One region of the Paenibacillus sp. E222 genome, then DNA from elsewhere that is predicted to be linked to it. Evidence: riboswitches for the same ligand, from Rfam matches in the RefSeq annotation. Region 1 holds a riboswitch; each other region holds the start of a gene.
What was found. A riboswitch is a leader RNA that binds a small molecule or an ion and turns the genes downstream of it on or off. The one in region 1 is predicted to bind cyclic di-AMP.
Positions count from the first base shown of each region.

Region 2: it holds a riboswitch for cyclic di-AMP, as region 1 does, so the genes downstream of both, HW560_RS31375 (HAD family hydrolase) here and HW560_RS04855 (C40 family peptidase) in region 1, are expected to answer to the same signal.
Region 3: it holds a riboswitch for cyclic di-AMP, as region 1 does, so the genes downstream of both, HW560_RS19220 (3D domain-containing protein) here and HW560_RS04855 (C40 family peptidase) in region 1, are expected to answer to the same signal.

Region 1 covers NZ_CP058552.1:1,077,650-1,085,352, forward strand. The annotation lists gene HW560_RS04835 (transglycosylase domain-containing protein) at 1-548, shown strand, start outside; gene HW560_RS04840 (YwhD family protein) at 693-1,196, opposite strand; gene HW560_RS04845 (M1 family metallopeptidase) at 1,298-3,289, shown strand; gene HW560_RS04850 (hypothetical protein) at 3,300-4,142, shown strand; cyclic di-AMP (ydaO/yuaA leader) riboswitch at 4,394-4,531, shown strand; gene HW560_RS04855 (C40 family peptidase) at 4,535-5,005, shown strand; gene HW560_RS04860 (GNAT family N-acetyltransferase) at 5,406-5,900, shown strand; gene HW560_RS04865 (c-type cytochrome) at 6,051-6,410, shown strand; gene rbsK (ribokinase) at 6,750-7,703, opposite strand, start outside.
Region 2 covers NZ_CP058552.1:7,019,684-7,027,386, reverse strand. The annotation lists gene urtC (urea ABC transporter permease subunit UrtC) at 1-83, shown strand, start outside; gene urtD (urea ABC transporter ATP-binding protein UrtD) at 46-855, shown strand; gene urtE (urea ABC transporter ATP-binding subunit UrtE) at 833-1,528, shown strand; gene HW560_RS31400 (nitrogen regulation protein NR(II)) at 1,554-2,207, opposite strand; gene HW560_RS31395 (hypothetical protein) at 2,235-2,438, opposite strand; gene HW560_RS31390 (urease accessory protein UreF) at 2,711-3,457, opposite strand; tRNA gene HW560_RS31385 (tRNA-Leu) at 3,832-3,914, shown strand; gene HW560_RS31380 (glutathione peroxidase) at 4,061-4,537, opposite strand; cyclic di-AMP (ydaO/yuaA leader) riboswitch at 4,904-5,079, shown strand; gene HW560_RS31375 (HAD family hydrolase) at 5,197-5,595, shown strand; gene HW560_RS31370 (HAD family hydrolase) at 5,766-6,458, shown strand; gene HW560_RS31365 (Nramp family divalent metal transporter) at 6,606-7,703, opposite strand, start outside.
Region 3 covers NZ_CP058552.1:4,240,213-4,247,915, forward strand. The annotation lists gene HW560_RS19205 (M20 family metallopeptidase) at 1-1,029, opposite strand, end outside; gene HW560_RS19210 (ABC transporter substrate-binding protein/permease) at 1,211-2,674, shown strand; gene HW560_RS19215 (amino acid ABC transporter ATP-binding protein) at 2,661-3,383, shown strand; cyclic di-AMP (ydaO/yuaA leader) riboswitch at 3,670-3,865, shown strand; gene HW560_RS19220 (3D domain-containing protein) at 3,868-4,524, shown strand; gene HW560_RS19225 (polysaccharide deacetylase family protein) at 4,659-5,447, opposite strand; gene HW560_RS19230 (prenylated flavin chaperone LpdD) at 5,595-5,939, shown strand; gene HW560_RS19235 (PspA/IM30 family protein) at 6,069-6,740, shown strand; gene HW560_RS19240 (DUF350 domain-containing protein) at 6,836-7,237, shown strand; gene HW560_RS19245 (DUF4178 domain-containing protein) at 7,261-7,703, shown strand, end outside.

The DNA.
Region 1 (7,703 bases):
CCGAGAGGGTCGTTGAACCCGCTGCTGCTTATGTATTAACACGGTTGATGGAAAGTGTGTTCGAAAATGGAGGTACGGGTAATCGGGTATCTGCAACGATTAAACGGCCTGTCGCCGGCAAAACAGGGACGACCAATACGGATGCTTGGCTAGTCGGCTTCACCCCAGAGCTCTCAACGGCTGTCTGGGTCGGTTATGATCAAGGCAAAGCCATTTCCACATCCGACGGGCGTCGTGCGGCACCTATGTTTGCCCAATTCACGGAACAGGCCCTCGCCAGTGTTCCACCGAAGATTTTTACCGTACCGGATAATGTCGTCAGTGTATATATCGATCCCGAATCCGGTAAACTCGCTGGCAATGGCTGCGCCGAGAAACGGCTGGAAGTTTTTATTGATGGCACGGAACCGACCGAGGTCTGTCGCAGCGCTTCGGACGATTCGGGTTCAGAGAAGGATAAAGACATTCGCGAGGTGCAAAACCAGCAGGGAATACAGGAAGAGAAGCATTCATGGTGGAAGGATTTCAAACGCTGGTGGGTGGAATGACCGAAGTGACGTAAATACGTAATGACGTAATTGCGTCAGTGTCCGTAAAATTTAATTTTAGCATAGAAGCAAAAGCCCCGAACCGATCATCTCGGTCACGGGGCTTTTGCTTCTTCTTTTTTGAACAACTTGAACATTCATGAATTAGGCGAGCGCTTCTTTCAATTCATCTGGAGAAGCGTTCCACCATTCTTCGTTATGCGTAGTCAGCAGCGTCTTGAGTGCCGCGCGATCCTCAGGTCCAAGATCATCGAGCATGAACCGGCGCTTCATGGCATAATCCATGCGATTCACATGATCGGCCAGCAGTTTCCATCCACGACGCGCTTCTGTATCAATCCACATCTCACACGCAGTTGCTCCGCCATAGAACTGTCCCTGTTCATTACGGTCCACAGCTACCCATACCAGCCATACCTGGCGCCCATTGGGTACGTCCTCACGGTTGGTCGAGAACTTGATGTTACGCTCTACCTTGCTCTTGGCATGCATCGCGCCAATATCGATCTTGGCTTCTCCGTTATCAATAATAACTGGAGACAGGTTGTTCAGATCAATGGAACCTGCACCGAAGCCTTTGTGTTTGCTCTTTGCACTAACGATATTCAAGGCAATCTGTTTTTTGCCGCTTTGCTCGTTTTGGTCCATGTTTATAGCCTCCAAGGGTTGATACAAATATTTTAACTAATAATCGCCCCAATGCAAACATATACATGCTGTAGATGCTTGTCAACGGGAGGTATTTAACGATGATTCCACGACGCGCCAAGAGCTGGCTCACCGCAATTATAGCCCTGTGTGTAGTTGCCGGGGGGATATGGCTTGGTCTGGGTTCCACACGCTCCATTCATTCTGACTTGCCTGCGCTCGCCCCGGAATCGGGCAAGCCTACGGCACCCGTCAAAACCCAAACATCTCCGGAAAGTATACAGACACCTACCGCTGAAGTGTTCAGCAACCGCGTAGTGGAATATCACATGGATGTGAAGCTGGTAGACGGGAATGTACTGCGAGGAACTCAGACGATAACCTGGACACATCCAGGTAAGAAAACCGTCAGTGAGCTTTATTTTCACATGTATCCCAATGCCTTCTCTTCTGCTGACACCACTTTTATGCAAGAATCCGGGGGAAAGCTTCGCGGTGATGTCATGCCCACGAACGGTTATGGTTCCATGCAGATCAAAGAAATGAAAACAGAGGACGGGCTTTCTCTCATGCATCGGATGCAGTATGTGCAACCGGATGATGGAAACATGAAAGATACTACTCTCATTAAGGTACGGCTGCCCAAACCCGTTAAAGGCGGTGAAAGCATCACGCTTCACACCCAATTTGAGGTCAAGCTACCGCAAATTTTTGCCCGCATGGGAACGGCAGATCATTTCGTTATGGCTGGTCAGTGGTTCCCTAAACTTAGCGTATATGAGCCAGTAGGCACACGAGGTCGAACGAACGAAGGCTGGAATCTGCATCAGTATCACGGTAATTCAGAGTTTTACGCCGATTTCGGTATCTATAGTGTGCGTATTCGGGTACCGGAAACATACAAAGTAGCTGCTACTGGATTCCCAACCCAGCAAGCGGTTGTGAAGAACGGCGAAAAAATATATCAGTTCTATGCCGATGATGTGCATGATTTTGCCTGGTCAGCCTCTCCTGATTTTGTTTATGCGGAAGAACCCTTCTCTGCTCCCAATGTGCCAGGTGTTCGAATCAAGCTGTATCTCGACCCTGCTCATGAGGATCTGAAGGAACGTTATTTCTACGCCGCCAAAGCGGCGCTATCCAACTATAGCAAGTGGTTTGGCCCTTATCCGTATTCCACATTGTCCATTGTTGTCCCGCCCAAATCGGGGAACGGCGCAGGAGGAATGGAATACCCTACCTTGGTCACCGCCTTCGGTGCGGACGATTCTACACCTGGTTACGATCTGGAACGCACGGTTGTGCATGAGATTGGGCATCAGTATTTTTACGGCATGGTTGCGAGTAATGAATTCGAAGAGGCTTGGCTGGACGAAGGATTCACCTCCTATGCAGAAGACAAAGTGATGGAACAGGAATACGGACTTATCCCGAATCTGCCTGTACAATCAGGTCTCATTACTTCTCCGGCTCCACTGACACAGAACTCCTGGAAGTTTGATTCCCAGAATCAATATGCAGCGAACGTATACACACGAGGCAAGCTTGTTTTACTCGGAATAGAACAACAGGTTGGTGCCAAAACGATGGAGCGTATTCTCTCGACCTATGTAAAGAAATACCGTTTCAAACACCCTACTTCGTCTGATTTTCAAAAGGTCGTGGAGCAAGTGACCCGTACATCCTGGACCGATTATTTTAATCAATATGTATATGGAGATGGCATGGCTGACTTTGCAGTGGAGAAGATCACCATCAATCCTATCCTGAAAGACGGTCAAACGTTGTACGAGTCGTCTGTAACAGTCCAGAAAAAAGGCAGTGAATATAAGAAGGTGCCTGTTCGAATTATGTTCGAAGACGGGAAAACCATGACGAAAGAATGGGATGGCAGCGAGGAGCGCATTACCTACAAACTGACCTATACTTCCCCTGTTTCCTGGGCTATGACTGATCCGCTGTACACCATTGTGCTGGAGAACCATCATATGAACAATTTTCTGAAAGCCGGACTGGATGAGCCAACCAAATCCCGCTGGAGCATGAGTGCAACCAAACTTATAGAAGCCATATTCGGAAGTCTGTCATGGTGAGGTGGATACAGTGAAAGCGAAAATACGTGAAGGCTGGTTTCTCGTCCGTCAGCATATGTTCATTGCAGCACTTTTATTTCTCTATCAATTAGTATGGGGATACTTTCTTTATCGAATGGTTCAGTCAGCTGTGGTCCCGCTGCTCCTGCGTTATCCTGACCCTGATGCAGGGGAACTCAGTACAATTTTATTCAAAATGGAGAGCCAACTCGGCCTGACAACGAATCCGGAGGTCCATCGCTATTTATGGATTTTAGGGGCTATGCTGCTGCTACGGATGCTGATTAGCCCTCTCATTCAGGCAGGGCTGCTCTACTCGCTCCAGCATTATAATCATTCGGAAGAGCGCATTCCATTCATTCGTGGCATCAAAAATTTGTGGAAACCGATGCTGTTGCTTTACACCATTCGTACCCTTTTGCTGCTGCTGCCTGCTTATTGGCTCGCACCAAAGCTCTATTCTATCTTTATGGAAGGTTTTCATTCCCTCCATCTGCTCTTGCCTGGTATTCCCTATGTTGCTGGTTGGATTGTATACGGGTGGGTTATCCATCATATCCTGCTCTACATGCAGTTTGGTATCTCAGCTCCTGATGGGGAAGGCGGAGCGCGTGGTACGTTTCAAGCTCTATGGATTGCACTACGCCAGGTCATCACTCTGATCGGCATCGCTGTCATGCTGGGCGGCCTTCATCTGCTGGTCTTTGGTGCCTTTACTTCAGCTTCATGGTTACTAACGGGTTTAACTGGTCTTATACTACAACAGACGTATCCACTTGCCCGGTGCTTGCTAAGCCTATGGAAAATATGCGCCCATTTCCGGTTATGGCAGTACAATTCGATCAAGGATTAACGTGCACGGTTAAAAATGGTTACCATCTCTATGTAAAGTTGTATTCATCAAAAGCCTTTAAACAAGCAACCTCGACCTTTCCCCGTCAAAGGTCGAGGTTTTTTTTGCTAATTTTGTTGTTAAACGTTGCCAAAGTGATATACCTCTGTTACAATAATCGCAGTGAGTTTTTAGTAACAACTTTGTAATCTTTACCTTCATATTTGTAACTACTTAAAATTTAATCGTCATTTCTTGATTTCGCAGGTGCATAACTAGCATAGCCAAATTCCTAGCACCTGGGAAGCGGGGGAACCAGTTATGGGTGAATTGATCTTGCAACAGAGGGATCATAGGGGACCTTCAACCGAATCCTTAAGCTAACCTCGCAGGCATTGGAAGGGGTATATCTCTTGTTTAAAAAGAAATTAACCGCAGCTGTACTTAGCCTCACATTTGCATTATCGCTTGGAGCAGGCAGCGCATTCGCAGATTCAAAAATGGACCAAGTCATTGATTCAGCAATGGGAACTACATACAAAAGCGGAGGAACAACGCTTAACGGCTTTGACTGCTCTGGGTTCACAAGTTATGTATTCGACAAGCTGGGTATTGATCTGGCTCGCCAATCGAGTTCACAATTCGACATGGGTGATTCGGTATCCCGTATGGAAATGAGACCAGGTGATCTGGTATTCTTCAATACAACGGGTAAAGGGGTCTCGCACGTAGGGATCTTTGTAGGGGATGGAAAGTTTGCACACTCCTCTTCTTCCAAAGGAGTTACCATCAGCGAATTAAGTGAAAGCTACTGGGCTAACCGCTATGTTGGCGCTAAACGCATTATGAGCACGGACGCATATGAGACATTGGCCATCGACTAGGGACAAGCTGAGCAACGTCATGCTGGAACAATAAAACTACTGTAACGAAGCATAATAGAACCGTCTGGTACATTCTCCGCAGGAATGGATCCGGCGGTTTTTTTGTGCTTCGTTTCCTTTAAAGCATTCGGGATAGCGATCAAACCTAAGTTTAAGTTTTTTAGAGCTATTTTCATTGCTTCGTCCGTGCTCTTATCATGTTTTTACCCATCCTACTATAATATAAACGAAATTACCGGAACTTTTGTTTCACTTTTTTTTCTAAAACGAGGACTTGCCAAATGAACGCCTCTTTTGTAGAGTGAAAACAAGCTTAGATATGGAATGACATATGGATATAGATATGGACAAATCAAAATCATTATCGCTTGTTCACAATGAGAGGAGCGTGCAGTTTTGTATGGATGAAGCCCCTGTGACGTTTCACGTTGTGCCCATGCAAGAAGAACATGCGGAGCTCATCTGCGATTGGCAGTATGACCCGCCTTATAATATTTATAGCTGGCTGCCCTGGGAGCAAATGAAAGCACTTGAAGTAGAATTCGGCGATCCCCAGCTACGGAAGGAACAATATGCGGTGGTGCTGGGAGAGGATGAGCAGATTTGCGGTTTCGCTCAATACTTCCCGCTTGAAGGTGTCACCCGCATTGGGCTTGGCATGCACCCCGATCGATGTGGCCATGGGCAAGGGAAGGCTTTTGTCTTGGCCATTGTGCAGGAAGCCATTCGCCGGAACCCTGCAAACGAAATTGATCTGGAAGTTCTGACCTGGAATGACCGGGCCATTCGCGTCTATCTCAAAGCCGGATTTGTTACGAAGGATACATACGAACGACAGACACCGAGCGGTTTGAAACCTTTTTACTGTATGGTCTATGAAGGTCCACGCGAATAAATAGTGCATAAAATCACCCTAAAAAGTCCCCGGTTATGTGATTAGTTCAAAAAATTACCACAAAATGCTATGATGTCACTACAGGTTCCGTTATAATGATATGGATAGTTTCAAGTTAGATGATCTTTCATTCTGGAGGGGACATAAGGGATGCACAAATGGATCATGAGCGGGGTATTTTTTGCAGCGTGCGCTTTAGCTATTGTACTAATGTTTACGCTTCCAGGGAAAGAGGAAGTTGCAGAAGAAGCGAAACCGACGATGCCACAAGTTACAATGGATGCAGGACAGGCTGAGGCACTGGTCAAAGCAAACTGTATTACCTGCCACGGTGATCAGCTTCAAGGGGGTATGGGCCCTAGTCTGCAGAAGATTGGTAGCCAGGACGATGTGGAGAAGATTTATACCACGATTGTCAAAGGTAAAAGCGGCGGTATGCCTTCGTTCAAAGACAAGCTGAAGGATGAAGAAATCGCGAATATTGCGATGTGGCTGGCGGAGAAGAAGTAAGGCTAGAAGACTAAGGCAGCGAATCATAGGATTCAGATTACACGCGTGTTAAAGCGAGGGACCCCAACCGTCCTTTCGCTCTCACGCATGCTCCAAGCCATCATCGCTCTGGATGCACCACGTAGTCGATCGTATTCCAGTGGTCGCTGAATTGATCAACTGTTCATAAGAAGAAGAGGCTCTTATTCCCCCTGTCGGGAGAGTAAGAGCCTCTTGGTCATATTCATGTGTTCAATGCGTAGGATGCTCCAGTAAGAAACATACGAGCCATGGCTATCCGGCTGCATAAGCGATCCCGATACAGCTGTCTATGACTCGTTCTAAGCAAAGCATCATACTTTACGGCGTCTTTGCCTGCTGCTCAGCCAGGAAAGCCTCCACTTCACGTGCGAACGGCATCCCGGACTGGGCGCCGAGCTTCGTCACGGACAGCGCAGCCGCGCCCATGGCGAAGCCAACTGCTGCGTCCAGCGTCTCTCCGCGCGCAAGGGCTACCGCCAGCGCGCCGTTGAAGCAATCGCCAGCGCCGGTCGTATCGACGGCGCTTACGGCGTAGCCGCGCGCACGGCACGCGCCGGCACGCCCTGCCTGTACGCGGCCGCCAGGCGCCGCCGCGTATACAGCCCCCTCGGGGCCGAGCGTCGTGACGACAGCGGCCCCGAGGGATGCGGCGAGTTCTACGACCGCCGCATCCACGTCTTCCGGCCGGAGATCATCCCGGCCGGTGAGCAGGGCGAGCTCGCTGCGGTTCGGCGTGACGACGTCGACGCACCGCAGGAGCTCCTGGGGCAGACCCGGCACGGCAGGCGCCGGGTTGAGCACCACCAATGCGCTGCCTTCAGCCGCCAGTTGGGCGGCGCGGGTGACCGCAGGCAGCGGGATCTCCAGCTGCAGCAGCACCGCTGCGGCTGCAGTCAGGCTTTTTACCGTATCCGCCTCTTCCAGCATCGCAGGCACAACCTGACCATTCGCTCCGGGAATGACAATAATCCGGTTATCTCCTTTGGAGAGCCAGATGGAGGCCGTACCCGTAACGGTATCATCCAGAATGCGAATCTGCGAGGCATCCGCCCCGCTTTCCGTCAGGCTGTGCAGTAGACGTTCACCAAACCCATCCGAACCTACCGCACCAATCATTGTTGTCTGTCCGCCCAGTCGTGCAGCAGCAACCGCCTGATTGGCGCCTTTGCCCCCGGCCAAATAGTGCAGTTCCTCCCCGCTCACCGTCTCGCCTTCCTCAGGGATGATGTCCGTCTTCACCACCAGATCCATATTGAGGCTGCCTACAACAGC
Region 2 (7,703 bases), 1.6 Mb from region 1:
ACCGTCATGTGGTGCGCTTGCTGAAACGGAGAGGAGAGGTTGTGCATGTTCCAGTCAGTCAGGAAAAACCAAAAGTCTACTGACGTTCCGGTAGTCCTGGTCGCTGAAGAAATTACGGTGGCATTTGGCGGTTTTGTTGCGGTCAAAGGCATGAATCTGAAGCTGCATGAGCATGATCTGCATTTTCTGATCGGCCCCAATGGGGCGGGGAAAACAACGATGCTGGATGTGATTTGCGGCAAAACCAAGCCCTTGTCCGGTACAGTGAAGATGGCGGATGGTGCGGATCTGACACGTCTGAAGGAGCACCAGATTGTTCGAAAAGGGGTAGGGCGCAAGTTCCAGGCTCCATCGATCTTTGCTGGTCTGACCGTGCAGGAGAACCTGACGCTGGCTGCGGAGACTCGTCGTTCTCCTTTACAGGCTCTGGGTATTCAGCGGTATTCAAAAATAAGTACGGCCATGGAGCGGATTACGCTCCAGATTGGTCTGCAGGACCGTGTGAATGCACGTGCAGGGGCGCTATCACATGGGGAAAAGCAGTGGCTTGAGATTGGCATGCTGCTGCTGCAGGAGCCCCGTGTATTGCTGCTGGATGAGCCGGCAGCGGGGATGACGGATGAAGAAACACATAAGACGGGCCGACTACTGCAGGAGATTGCGCGAGAAAGGTCTGTTGTGGTAGTGGAGCATGATATGGAATTCGTTCGCGAGTATGCAGCAAAAGTGACGGTGATGCATGAAGGTAAACTTCTGAAGGAAGGTACGATGGCGGAAGTGCAGGAAGATCCGAGAGTCGCTGAAGTGTATCTGGGCAAAAGGAGGGATGAACATGCTGTCGCTGCAACGAATTGAGTCCGGCTACGGGGAGAGCAATGTGCTGCGCGGTGTGAGTCTGGATGTCGAGCCGGGTCAGGTGGTGTGCCTGATGGGTCGTAATGGTGTAGGAAAAACCACCTTGATGAAGACGTTGATGGGGCTTCTTAAAACGCGCAAGGGAAGTATTCAGTGGAAAGGTCAGGAATTATCCACCCACGATCCGGCCAAGCGGGCCAGGTCGGGGATTGGATATGTGCCGCAGGGGCGGGAGATCTTCCCGCAGCTTACGGTAAAGGAAAATCTTCTGCTGGGTCTGGAGACCAGTGGCACAGGGGGGAAGACGTTCCCGGAGGATGTGCTGGCGATGTTTCCGGTGCTTGCCACGATGTATGGACGGCAGGGTGGTGATCTGAGTGGCGGACAGCAACAGCAGTTGGCATTTGCCCGCGCGCTGGCTTCCCGGCCCGGATTATTGCTTCTGGATGAGCCGACAGAAGGCATCCAGCCTTCCATCGTAGAGGATATCCGGCAGGTCATTTTGCAAATTAAGGCAAAGGGTGAAATCTCCATTTTGCTGGTGGAACAAAGCATTGATTTTGTACGCGGTGCTGCAGATTATATCTATGTAATGGACAAAGGGGCAATTGCACTGCAAGGAACACCGCGAGAGCTGGATATGTCGCAGTTTGAGCACCACCTGTCTGTGTAGCTTGGGTTCTTGGTGTAGGGTGAGTTCAGGAACGTTTGTCCAGAATGTTGGAGTATTTGGGATATAGTCTTCGTATGCAATCCGGGCAGATATCATGGGTAAATTCGGCATGAGTGTGCTTCTCCAAATAACTCTCAACAGAGTTCCAGCTGTCCTGTTCATCCTTAATTTGTTTGCAGACAGCGCAGATGGGAAGTAGTCCGCGCAAAGTACGCACTTCAGACAGGGCCTTCTTCAATTGGCGTTCTGTCTGTTTCTGTTCGGTCACATCCGTGTGTGCAATCAATGCGAGATCAGACAGCAGGGATGGGTCGGCCTGAATCAATGGGGTGAGTTCCAGGCGGAACCACCGCTGTTCGTTGTTGATAGTCCGAACGGAGATGTCGTATGTATAACTGTCTTTAAAAGGTGCAGTGATACGTTTTAACTCCTGAACAATTTTCGCATTCTTTGCTTTCTCCTCGCGGAATGTCCACCCCTCTACAAGGTGAAGGTAATGAGGTGGTTCAGGTGCTGTTCTTGAGGGGCCTGCTACGCTTGGGTTGGGAAGAAGTTGCCCGAGTCCGTGTTGCCAAGCGGTGTTGCAGCTTCGAATAATCCAGTTGTGGTCGACGATGATAAGCTGGTGCTGCATGGACTGGAACGATAATCTCTCCAGATCGGATATTAAGTATCTCATGAAATGAGCTCCTCCTTGGCAGAAATCTTATCTTAAATCATCTGGAATTTCCAAAATGTCAGCGACCTGGTTCCTGAACCGGGTTGCTTTACGCGTGCCGTGAATGAGATTGGACAGACGGTATGGCGGAATGCCATACTGTTCGCAAAATGTCTTTTGGTCGACCTGGAGTTCGGTTAGTCGTCGTTTGATGGCCCATCCGAAAGGAGTCACAGGTTTCTTTTTGTTCAAAAGGGTTCACCCCTCGTTGGAATGTAGTGTTCAGCTGGTTATTCTTGGTGTAAAGTATATAGATATGCGAGCTGTATGTTTTATTATATACGTATTTGCGTCATCTAACAATTAAAAAAGACGGAAATAAGTGTATTTTAATATGAAAAATGGCGTAAATACGTTAAATAGACAAAATAATTGACATAGAAAACACGCCAGCAATGAGGTTGCGGCGTGTTTTTTATATATTTTACTGCGTGAGGACGCGGGTATGAAGGGGAGGGGGTAGATTAGGCTCGGTAGGCGTGAAGCCCTGCTCCAAGCATGTGAAAGCTTGGGAACAACGTTTTCATGGACATTGAGGTTGGTTGTACCAGTCCATCGGCAGCGGAGGCGCTGACGGTATGCCATTCATGTTCCAGGTCTGCGGCCAGGCGAACCAGCAGGTCCTGGATTGTATCGGTATGAAGAGGAATTACTTTGGAGGCTTCGGTTATGCAGGCACTCATGGCTGAATGCAGATAACCAAGGACCGCCTCCTCGACAGGGATTTCGAGGTGGTGGTTAATCCAGGCGTGAACAGTGGAGAGGCAGCCGACGGATTCATACTTAGCCAGGGTGTGTTCGAGGTGGCTAAAATCAATCCAGGGGTGGAGTGCACGAGCTAGCTTAATCAGTCGTTTGCCCATTGTGGTCGCATGTTCTCTAAGATTGACTGGGGTGCGCTGGACATGGACGAGCTTGTCGATGAGGGCTGTACGCCACGCGTCATTGTGATCTGCGGCGGTGTATATGCCTTTAATCGCCATGCCTTCCAGACGCACGATGCTGGGATGCAATTGGCAGCGCATGAATGATTCGAGATCTTCAGCACTACGAATGGTACCTTCCGCGATATGGGCATCCATTCCGAAGGAATGGGTGAAGCCTCCGACCTGGATAGAGGAATCAAGCAGTTTGACGTAATCGAGCAGCTTATTCCCACGGTTCACAATCTTTCGCCTCCTACGTTCGTTAAATGTTATGTTAAATAACATTTATACTCCTTTTTGGTTCGTTTTATGTTTGTAAATCCGAATTATATGATATATATATTCACATAAATATCCGCTTTTTGTCAATAGTTTCTTGGTTGTTTAACTATAAAATCTATTTAATGTTATTTTATATAACTTTATAAGTTATGTTCTACTGAGAGAATATGAAGAGTGGTCATAAAGAAAGTAGAGTGATCAGCCTAATCGGATATACAAACGAGATCAAATTTAATCATATGCACTTCGTAGGAGAAAATGACGAGATTATACGATTTATGGGAGGAAAAGCGCAGTTAAAATAATATTAATAAAAATGCTTTACTTTTAAACATGAACCGGGTATAATCAATTCTGTTGCCGATTATTTACGACATGCGGTCGTGGTGGAATGGCAGACACGCTATCTTGAGGGGGTAGTGGGTGTATACCCGTGGAGGTTCGAGTCCTCTCGACCGCATCATAAGAACGATTAAGAAGAAGCTTCCCGTATGGGGAGCTTCTTTTTTTGTGTTTTTTACAGTAACCGGGTCCGAAAAAAAAGGTCATCCGATTCCCCTGAATGCATGCTCATGCTGTCTGCCGGGGTGGGATGGCCTTTACTTGTTATTTAAGCAATGCTTTGATGTCTGCTTCAATTTTATCAGGTGTTGTTTTGGGAGCATACCGCTTCACAACACGACCGTTCTGATCCACAAGGAACTTGGTGAAGTTCCATTTGATGGCTTTGGAGCCGAGTACGCCCGGTGCTTCTTTGGTAAGATGCTGGAATAGAGGGTGAGCGCTTGAACCATTCACATCAATTTTCTCAAACATCGGGAAGCTGACACCATAGTTCATCTGGCAGAACTCAGCAATATCGTCAGAGGAGCCCTTTTCCTGTGCAAACTGGTTGCTTGGAAAACCAAGAACTTCAAATGGGGAGTCTTTAAACTTGTCCTGAAGTTCTTGCAGACCTTTGAATTGAGGTGTAAGGCCGCATTGGCTTGCTGTATTTACGATAAGCAGTACTTTGTCACGATAGTTGGACATTTCAACTTCCTGACCGCGAAGGGTGTTTACTTTGTAGTCGTAGACTGACATGAAAATCGCCTCCATCTCATTTTCTTATATCCTCTATTATATTGATTGCAATTAAATATTGCAAAATTTATATTGCTTTTTTAACTCCATTTCAAGCTGTCGTGTATGATCTGTGACTGATTTGCTACCTTATTTTCGCTAGAGAGAGAATTAGAGAGCTTTGAAGAGATGGGTAGAGAATGGATGTGTTGTAAGCGCTATTATTGATGTGAAATGGCAAAAATCCGTCGATTCGGTGATCTGCGCAGACTTTACACCAATATGGCACGGGTGTATGATTCATATCGTAATTCCAATTTAAATTAAATTTTACATGAAAAACGAAACAAACGATAATATCGCTCTGATTATGATGATATAAGAACGATGTTTTAATCGCTGAGTTTCCATTCATTCATGGGTGGGAAACGGGGGAACCAACAGGATGAACTGTCCAGGACAGTGGGCATCCATGGGGTGAATTTTCCGGTGACAGCCGGAAATAGGGCGACTCTCGCGCCCGAATCCGTCAGCTAACCTCGTAAGCGTTAAAGGGAGAGGCAACAAGCCGTACGCTGGTTCATAGTGTCTTTTTGCTATGGATTATTGAAGAAGCGTCCGGGAGGCCTTGGTCCCCCACGCTTCTTTTTTGTTGTCTTTTCACGCCAAGGGAGGAACGAATGATGGATAAAGAGATGATCTTAGTGACTGCTCCAAATGAAGCAGGACGCAAATTTATCAAATTGCTGATGTACAAAAAAATGCCTTTTGCCGTTCTGACTAACAGTGCAGGGGAAGAGCGCAGGCTCCGGAGAATCGGTGTAGAGCATGTCATTCGCATGAACACGGCTGCAGCTCAGAAATGGTTTTTGCCGCAAGGTAGTGTCGGCAATGTTTTTATTTTTGAAAATAGCCTAAACCTAACCTGTCGATATTTGCAGATCTGCCGATCCTGGACATCCAAGTCCCTGTGTGTGATTACCGAACAAAGTCATCCCAAAGGGATCTATCGGGGAATGGGAGCAGACCGTATTGTATATTCCTTGAATGGGGAAGTTGGATTTCTGCTTAATGGCTAATGGCTAGTGGCTCGTACTATTCCTGTGATTGATCCAGTGTCAGCTGCCTGTTATAATTGAAATCATGAATAAAACGGATTCTTGAGGAGACTCATGCATGATGGTGGGTCTTCTTTTTTATGGTTTGGGAAATAGGGATAATTTCCTGTGGCTAACGAGGAGGAATAGGCGTGCCGGATGTACGTGGAATACAATGGTTGTTCTTTGATGTGGGGGATACGCTTGTGGACGAATGGGAGCCGGTAGATGATATTATCGGTCAGTTCGTTCGTGAAGCTTGTGCGCTTGGTTATCAGGTGGAGATGCAGACGGTGCGAGACATATTTGCGGCCTCCTACCGAAATTACGAGCAATGGCCGATGAAATTGGCTATTCGTACTCTGATCAGCGATGAGGGGCACCGGGAACAGATACAGGAGAAGCTGAAGTTCCGCAAAGAGCTTGAGCGACCCTTCCCGTCAGCCGACGCTGTTCTTCAGACGTTGTCGCAGCACTATAAGATTGGTATCATTGCCAATCAGAGCCCGGGGACGGAAAATCGACTGAATAGCTACGGCTTGCGCAAGTATGTGGATGTGCTGGCCTGTTCGGCTGAAGAAGGAGTGTCCAAGCCTGATCCTGAATTGTATGCTGTAGCGTTGAAACAGGCGGGATGTAAACCCGAGGAAGCGGTCATGATCGGCGACAGGATCGATAATGATATTATTCCAGCTAAGAAGCTGGGTATGCACACGATCCGGATTTTGCAGGGTTATGGCAGGTTCCAGCCGGAGCTTGCGGATGCAGAACGTCCAGACTGGACGATTAAATCACTGGAGGAGCTTCTTCCATTGTTGATGGTAACTCAGAATTCAGACAACTAAATGAAGTGCGTTTTTTAAGATCCGGTTAGTATGGATCAGGTTAATGCTCAAACATATAAAAGGAAAGGCTGATCGTCTCAAGGGATACGTTACTTGAGTTGATCAGCCTTTTTGAGTTAGACAAAATACGGCGTAGTTCCATGTAACCTAGAACAACATAATGGTCTGGATAATCAGATACACATTCAGGACAACGATAACCCCAGCGATGATCCAGGAGATGATTTGGAGCCACGGCTTGTTGACAAAAGCCCCCATGCTTTTTTTGTCACTCGTAAACATCACCAGTGGAATGACGGCAAAGGGAAGCTGCAGTGACAGCACAACCTGGCTCAGAATCAGCAGTTCCTCTGTTCCGTGCTCTCCGGCAATGGCTGTTACGATAACGGCCGGAATGATTGCAATCAGACGTGTTACCAGTCGACGAAGCCACGCCGGAATACGAATGTTCAGGAAGCCTTCCATTACAATCTGTCCGGACAACGTGCCGGTGAGTGTTGAGTTCTGGCCTGAAGCCAGCAGGGCTACACCGAACAGGATACTTGCAATGGTGGTACCCAGAAGTGGTGTCAACAGATGGTAAGCATCTGTAATTTCCGCGACCTGGGTCATGCCTACACTATGGAACACGGAAGCTGACAGAATCAGGATGGCTGCATTGATAAACAGGGCCAGCGTTAAAGCGATGGTTGAATCCATGGTAGTATAACGAATCGCTTCTTTTTTACCCTGAGGTGTCTTTTCAATCTGACGGGTCTGCACAATGGAAGAATGCAGATACAGATTATGGGGCATCACGGTTGCGCCAATAATTCCGATGGCGATATAGAGCATGGCTGGATTTTGCAAAATCTCGGCACTGGGTACAAAACCATGCATGACGCCGCCCATATCCGGTTTAGCGAGAAACAGGTCAATCCCGAAGCAGAGGGCGATGGTAGCCATCAGCACGATCACGAGCGATTCCAATGCGCGGAAGCCTTTATTTTGCAGCAAAAGAATGACCAGTACATCGACAGCGGTAATAATGACGCCGTACAACATGGGAATGTTGAACAGCAGCTTGAGCGCGATGGCTGAACCAATAACCTCGGCAAGGTCGGTGGCTGCAATCGCAAGCTCACACAAAATCCATAACATCATGACTACAGGCATGCTGAATCGTTCGCGGCAGGCTTGCGCCAAATCCCGTCCTGTGACAATCCCGAGCTTGCCAGCAAGAGACTGCAATACCACAGCCATTAG
Region 3 (7,703 bases), 3.2 Mb from region 1:
AATGGAATGAAGCGTATGAACTTCGTCCACAACACGGATATACGGATGGATTGCAGGACAACGCAAGGATACGTTACCGATATCCATGGAACCATGGTCGTTGCCACTGACGATCTCTTCTTGAGAAATGCCGAGTTCAAGCAGATTAGCACTGAATGCAGCAGATAACGATTCATTCGTGACCATCTCATCATAGGATGTCTCGTAATTGGATGTCACAAGCCGGCATCCGGTTTGCAGAGCAGAACCTTCCGCAATCTGAATTACACGTTGAGTGAGAATATTCAACTCTTTTCTCGTTGAGGCACGTACATAGAATTGAGCAGAAGCGTAGTCAGGAATGATGTTGGCTGCCTGTCCTCCGCTGTTGATAACCCCGTGGATACGAACCGTACTTTTCACTTGTTGACGGAACGCATTAATGCCATTAAACGTCTGGATAACCGCATCCAGGGCATTGATGCCTTCATGTGGACTTGCAGCAGCATGCGAAGATTTCCCATGGAATTCAAATTGTACGGCATCAATAGCCAGGGAGCTGCCAGATTTCTCATACGCGTAATAAGGATGCGCCATCAGTGCGATATCACAGTCATCGAATAAACCCGCTTCAGCCATAGGCACTTTGGCCCCACGTGTTTCTTCCGCTGGTGTACCGAACACTTTCAATGTTCCGCCCACTTCATCCAGTATGGACTTCAGACCTACCGCAGCTCCGAGGCTCATCATGCAGATCAGATGGTGCCCACAAGCATGACCGATTTCCGGTAGTGCGTCGTATTCACATAACAGGGCAATGGTCGGACCTGGCTTGGATGCAGCATACGTACCGATGAATGCGGTGTCCAAGCCCAGGACAGGAGCTTCTACGGAAAAACCATGGTATGCAAGCTCTTCTTTTAACCGGGCAGAGGCGAGGTATTCTTCATTCCCAAGTTCGGGATTCGCACCAATGTATGATGAAATCTCTTTAAAACGGGAAGCATATTGATCAATTACAGTGAAAATTTGTGTTTTGGTATGTGTCATGCTGGACTCCTTAAGCAAAAATGAAAATAATTCAATAATTATATCATAGTTGCGGTTATTTTTCAGAAACTAGTCAGGATTTGTAATGTCGAAATGCATTGCATAATCATGCATTCTACTTTATAATGACTCAGGCATCAACAACAGAAAGCATACAAAGTATTATAAGGGGAGAACAGGGTTGAAATTGATTAGTCGTTACACCATGATGCTGCTAGCTCTTGTGGTCTTGTTAACTACGGTTGCACCTGTTGCGTCGGCAACGGGAACTACAGGCAATTCAGGCAGTAAAAAGCTGGTGCTCGGTACAAGTGCCGATTTTGCACCATATGAATTCCATAAAGTGATTGATGGTAAAGACCAAATCGTCGGATTTGATATTTCGATTGCTAAAGAAATTGCTGCGGATCTAGGCGCAGAGCTTGTAATAGAGGATATGGGTTTTGACGGACTTCTTCCTGCGTTACAGAGTGGTCGTGTGGATATGGTCATCTCTGGAATGACGCCAACGGATGAGCGTAGACAAAGCATTGACTTCTCCGATACCTATTATAAATCCAAGCAAGTCATCATGATTCGCAATGCGGATAAAGATAAATATCCAACCATGGCTGATCTGGAAAATGAAAAAATTGGTGTCCAAAAGGGCTCCATTCAGGAAACGATTGGCCAGGGAATCCCCGGCGCAAAACTGACAGCACTTGATAAAATATCTGATATCGTACTGCAATTGCAGACCAATCGTGTAAATGCTGCAATCGTTGAGGATACGGTAGCTGCCGGTTACCTGGATGATGTGATTGGACTAGCTCCGGCTATTCCGGATGAAGAGCAGGCCGAAGCGGCAATCGGGATTCGTAAGGGCAATACGGAATTGCTGAATGCAGTGAACGGAACGCTCGAACGTCTGAAAAGCGAAAATAAAATCGATCAGATGGTCACTGAAGCAAGCCAGTTGATGGCAGACAAGGTGAAAAAAGATCAAAACATTTTTCAAGTGTTCTGGCAATACAAAAGCTTTTATGCAACAGGTGTGGGTTACACCCTATTACTGTCTGCACTCGGTGTAATATTCGGGGTAATTATCGGTTTGATCATCTGTCTGTTACGTCTGCATGACGTCTCAATTCTGCGTTGGATTGGAACAGCTTACGTTGAAGTTATTCGTGGTACACCAATGCTGGTTCAATTGATGATTATCTATTACGGGCTTGCCTTGACGTTCGGTATTACATTTTCGCCGCTTCAGGCGGGGATTATCACACTATCCATTAATAGTGGTGCCTATCTTGCGGAGATTTTCCGTGCTGGTATACAGGGTGTGGATCGCGGCCAACTGGAAGCAGCTCGTTCCCTAGGAATGGGCAGAGGTGCGGCCATGCGCTTCATCGTGCTCCCACAAGCGTTCAAAGCGGTGTTGCCGGCGATCGGTAATGAGTTCGTGACCATTATCAAGGAATCCTCCATTATCTCGGTTATCGGTATGGTGGACATTATGTACCAGGCAAGTGTGGTCAAAAATATTACGTATCAAGGGATGAATCCATTCCTGATTGCGGCAGCCATCTACTTTGTGCTGACGTTCATTTTGTCCAAACTGCTGGGTCGACTGGAAAGGAAGTTGGGTGCAAGTGATAGACGTTAGACAATTATATAAATCCTATGATAAGAACGAAGTGCTTAAAGGCATTAACGTAACGATTGGCAAAGGCGAGGTTGTCGTGGTCATCGGTCCGTCCGGATCGGGGAAAAGTACCTTTTTGCGTTGTCTGAACTTACTGGAGAAACCTACTTCCGGTGAGATTAACTTTGAGGGAGTTTCGATCACTGACCCGAAACACAACATTAATGCAACTCGTGAAAAAATGGGGATGGTATTCCAGCATTTCAATCTGTTTCCGCACAAAACGGTGCAGCAGAACATTACGATTGCTCCCATTAAAGTGAAGAAACAGCCTGCACATGAAGCGGAACAAATCTGTGCAGATTTGCTCAAGACGGTGGGCCTCTCTGACAAAAAAGACGCCTATCCAAATCAGCTGTCCGGTGGACAGAAACAACGGATAGCTATTGCAAGAGCGCTCGCGATGCAGCCGCATGTCATGCTCTTTGACGAGCCAACGTCTGCACTGGACCCTGAAATGGTGGGTGAAGTCCTGGATGTTATGAAGCGGCTTGCAGAGGGCGGCATGACCATGGTTATTGTGACGCATGAGATGGGCTTCGCACGCGAAGTGGGTGACCGCATCCTGTTTATGGATGGCGGGGTAATTGTAGAAGAAGGAACGCCTGCTGAAGTGTTCGGTGAGCCCAAGCATGCACGTACACGTGACTTCCTTGCTAAAGTGCTCTAATACATCCAAGTTATTCAGGATGAAGATCAGGATGAAATTGCAAAATCTATACTTTGGATGAGAATTTCATCCCCTCATACATCCCTGTCGACGACCCGTCGGCAGGGATTGTTTTGTTATGTAAGGAAACGCACGGATTAACATAAAAAGTAACGTTTCTGTCATCAGCGATATAAGCTCAAATAGACATTTTTTTGAAAAAAACCGCTTAGATTCAGCCATGATGTTGAAGTGAATTAGACAGATGGTAACATTTACTACGACTCTTGGTTACAAAATTGTGATATATTTGTTCCTGCCGAAACTTCCGGAGTTGGGAGTGCGGGGGATGTAACGATGCAGAGTGTGCTTGGGGAAGAATCATTTGCACACGGCTTGGGGTGAATTAGGGCTACATATATTTGAATGTAATTGAACCTATAGGGTGGTTTCCTCCATCCGAATCCGACAACTAACTTCGCAGGCATAATGAGGGAGGAAGACCATGATTAACAAGAAACGTATAGCCAAAACAGCAACAGCTTTGCTGACAGCAGCAATGCTCATTCAGGCCGTTCCGGCTCATGCTGATTCAGTTCATGTGGCCAAAGAAGGGGATACCTTCTACACCTTATCCAAACAATATGGAGTTGGACTTAACGCTCTGATCAAAGCGAACAATGACATTTCAGCTTACAACATTTATGGTGGTTTGAAAATTACGATTCCTGGTAAAACAGTGAACACAGCTTCGGCTGCAGCAGCTAAAACAATCACTACTGCAAGTCTTGACGTTAACGCGGATAGTAAAGTTGTACAAGCCTGGGGAAAAACGTTTGATTACAGCAAAGCGGTCGACGTAAAAGCAACAGCATACTCCTCGGATGCTTCCGAAAATGGAGGATGGGGTGCTGTGGACTACTTCGGTAACCCGCTCGAATTGGGCACTATTGCAGTAGACCCAAGCATTATTCCATTGGGAACTAAGGTACTGGTGACAGGTCATACACACCCAGGACTGCCCAAACAGGCATTTGTTGCTACCGCTCGTGATGTGGGCAGCGCCATTAAAGGCCATAAGATCGATATCTTTATTCCTGGCAGCAAACAATCCGTGAGCACATTTGGTATTCAGGATGTTGAACTTTACATTTTGAAATAAAAATCAAAGCGTAGCTGCACATCATCATATGTGATTCCAACTAAATCTAAATTAAACAGTAAAGGGTGTCCCTTAATCACGAGAATGTGATTGAAGGGCACCCTTTTGAATATCCGACTTCTGGATTCTTTGACCTATTTGCCCTTTGGCAGTTCCAGCATTTCGTCCAAAGTCACCAGCTCGTACCCGCGGTTACGCAATTCCTCGATAACTTCAGGCAACGCCTCGATGGAACCACTCAGCTTCGATCCGACACCGCCTCCTGCATGCTGAAGAACAATGGAACCCGGTTTGACGGCGGACAGGATGTTTTTTTTGACTTCCTCTTTGGAGAGGCCCTTCCAGTCCAGGGAATCGACATTCCAGTTCACAATGCTGTAATGCTGTTTGGCTGCCCATTGCAGCTGCTGTTCGTTAATGTCGCCATAAGGTGGACGTATCATTTTGGGTGTGTACCCCACCAGATCCCGAATAATATCCCCGGTATGTAAGATTTGTTTGCGAAATGCATTCATGGTCAGCTTACTGAACTCCGGGTGATTGTAGCTGTGATTGCCAACAATATGCCCTTCCTTCACCATGCGTTTCACTAAATCCGGATGTTTCTCGGCGCGATGTCCCACAATGAAAAACGTAGCCCGCACCTTGTATTTCTTTAGAATATCCAACACCTTCGGGGTGAACCGTGGATCAGGTACGTCATCGAAAGTCAGCGCGACCTTTTTTGTCGAAGGGCCATTCGTTTTGAATGTATCCGCATATTTCTGTCTGAGCTGTCCCAGCGTCAGCTGCTCCTCTTCGGAAGAATTAGACTTCGAAGCAGGTTCGGTTTGCGGGCTTGAAGAAGCCCATAACTGAGCAGGAGCGTAACTTCCTCCCAGAAGAATGACCATGATGGATAACATGATGAGGCGTATACGCATGTTAGTGCCTCCTTTTCCCAAATTGCGCTCTCTTTGGTATGCCCGGGGCCATCCGTATTTATGCATGTTGTGAGATGTTTCATTGCTGATTCAGAAAATCAAAGCCATAATTCCACCATATATATAGAAAAGGACAGGTGGAGCAGGATGAATACATACGACTTAAATTCCGTTCGGTTACAGGTGATCGAAGCAGGAGAAGATAAGGTTTTTATAGTAACAGGAGGCAGATCACACATTGGAGCAGTAGCGACTTTTTATCCAGATCGTGAACGGGTGAGTGGAGCTACGGTGCATATTCCAGGACATAAAGAACAAGAACTGTGTGAAAGACTGGCACGTAAGGCTGCCCTGCATTTAAAGGTAACCGTCACTGTGATTATGGGGATTCACTTTGACGCCATTACGCGGATGCAGATTGATGAGATTGTGCAGACTGCAGAGAAGCTGCTTGATGAGGAGCTGTGCCAAACGGGTCGACTAATTCAATAGTTCGATGTAAGCAAAATAGGCTAAAATCGTTTTTTATGATTTTTTTTGTTAAAATTGAAACGAGTAGAACATTGCCACGTATGTATGATTATATACAAGGATGAACTATCGACTAGGAGGAATACCATAATGTCCATTTTCAAACGATTACGCGATTTAACCATGTCTAACATTAACTCTATTATTGACAAGGCAGAAGATCCGATCAAGATGACGGATCAATATATCCGGGATATGCAGGAAGATCTTGAAGATGCGGAGAAAGCTGTTGCTGCACAGATTGCCATTGAGAAGAAATTCAAGCAGCTGTTCGAAGAACAAGAAGCTCTCGTGAAGAAACGTGAGGAACAAGCACATACAGCAGCACGTGCACAGAATATGGATTTGGCCCGTCGGGCACTGGAAGAGAAAAAAGTCGCTGAAGAGAAGATGGCCGAATACAAAACAAGCTATGATCAAAACAAGGCTTCTGCCGATAACCTTCGTGGCAAGCTGGACGAAATGCGCAAACAATTGACTCAAATGAAAAATAAACGCGAAACATTGGTTGCACGCTACAACGCGGCAAAAGCTCAAACCGAAATCAACAAGGCGCTGAACGGATTTAGCTCCGATACTGCAAGTGCCGGCATGAAGCGTATGGAAGAAAAAATGATGCAGATGGAAGCTCAGGCTGAAGCCAGCAATGAGATGTCGTCCAAAGGTAAATCGCTGGACGATGAGTTCGAGAAGCTGGGTAAGGATCAGGCTGTTGAGGATGAACTGGCAGCATTGATGAAGCAATACGAAAATAAGAACTAAACCTTGTAAGCAAGCAGGGGCACCAGCGGAGGAGAGACCAGCGTTTCTCCTTCGCTTTTAATTGCGGTTCATGTTGAAATGTGGGGGCTATGTAAATGGATTTGAACATTTTGGCAATGCTGGTCTGGACGTTATCGGGTTCGGTTTTGCTGTTTGTCTTGATGTATGTGGATTCTTTGTTCACGAAGTATAAGGATTTTGCCGAAGTGAAGGCCGGCAATATGGCCGTTACGACACGTATGGTTATGAAGCTGTTTGCTCAGGGATACGTACTCGCCACCTCCATTTCGACAGCGGGTCATCTTGGAGAAGCGTTGCTTGTATCCGTTGTTTCCTTTGTCATTTTGCTGATTCTGGAGAGTGTGGTTCACTTTATGATTCGGAGATGGGCCAACCTGGATCTGGATACGGGAATACAGCAGGGCAAGACAGGTTACGGTTTGTTCTCGGGTGCCCTACATATCGTGGGCGCATTAATTATTGCAGCTTGTTTATAAGATAAAGAACAGGAGTAATGGGCATGAGTGTGTGGAAACGGATTAAAGGGATAATAGCCAAACCTGAACCGCCTAAGGCAGAGAAAACTATGCTTCAGCTGGCACCTGGTGATATCTGTGAGGTTTCGCTGGTCACCTATGAAGTTGTTGGGCGGGTACATCATCGAGCACGGAATGCGGCTGTCCTCACGTTGCAGGATGGTACGGCAATCCGACATTTGCATATTGAAGAACGGGAAATGACCCGGTATGCCCTCTATACACCCATTGATGGACGTCTCGATGCACCGGATGAGGTGCCTACATTGCTGGATCTGGATGGACGTGCGTATCATCTGGAGGAAGAATACGGAGGAATGGTAACCACTGCAGGCAGGACACCCTATGGTCAGGCGGGGGAACAATTAGTATGGCAATATCAGTCTGATGATAACATGCTTTTGCGTGTGGAGTGGCAAGACAGAAG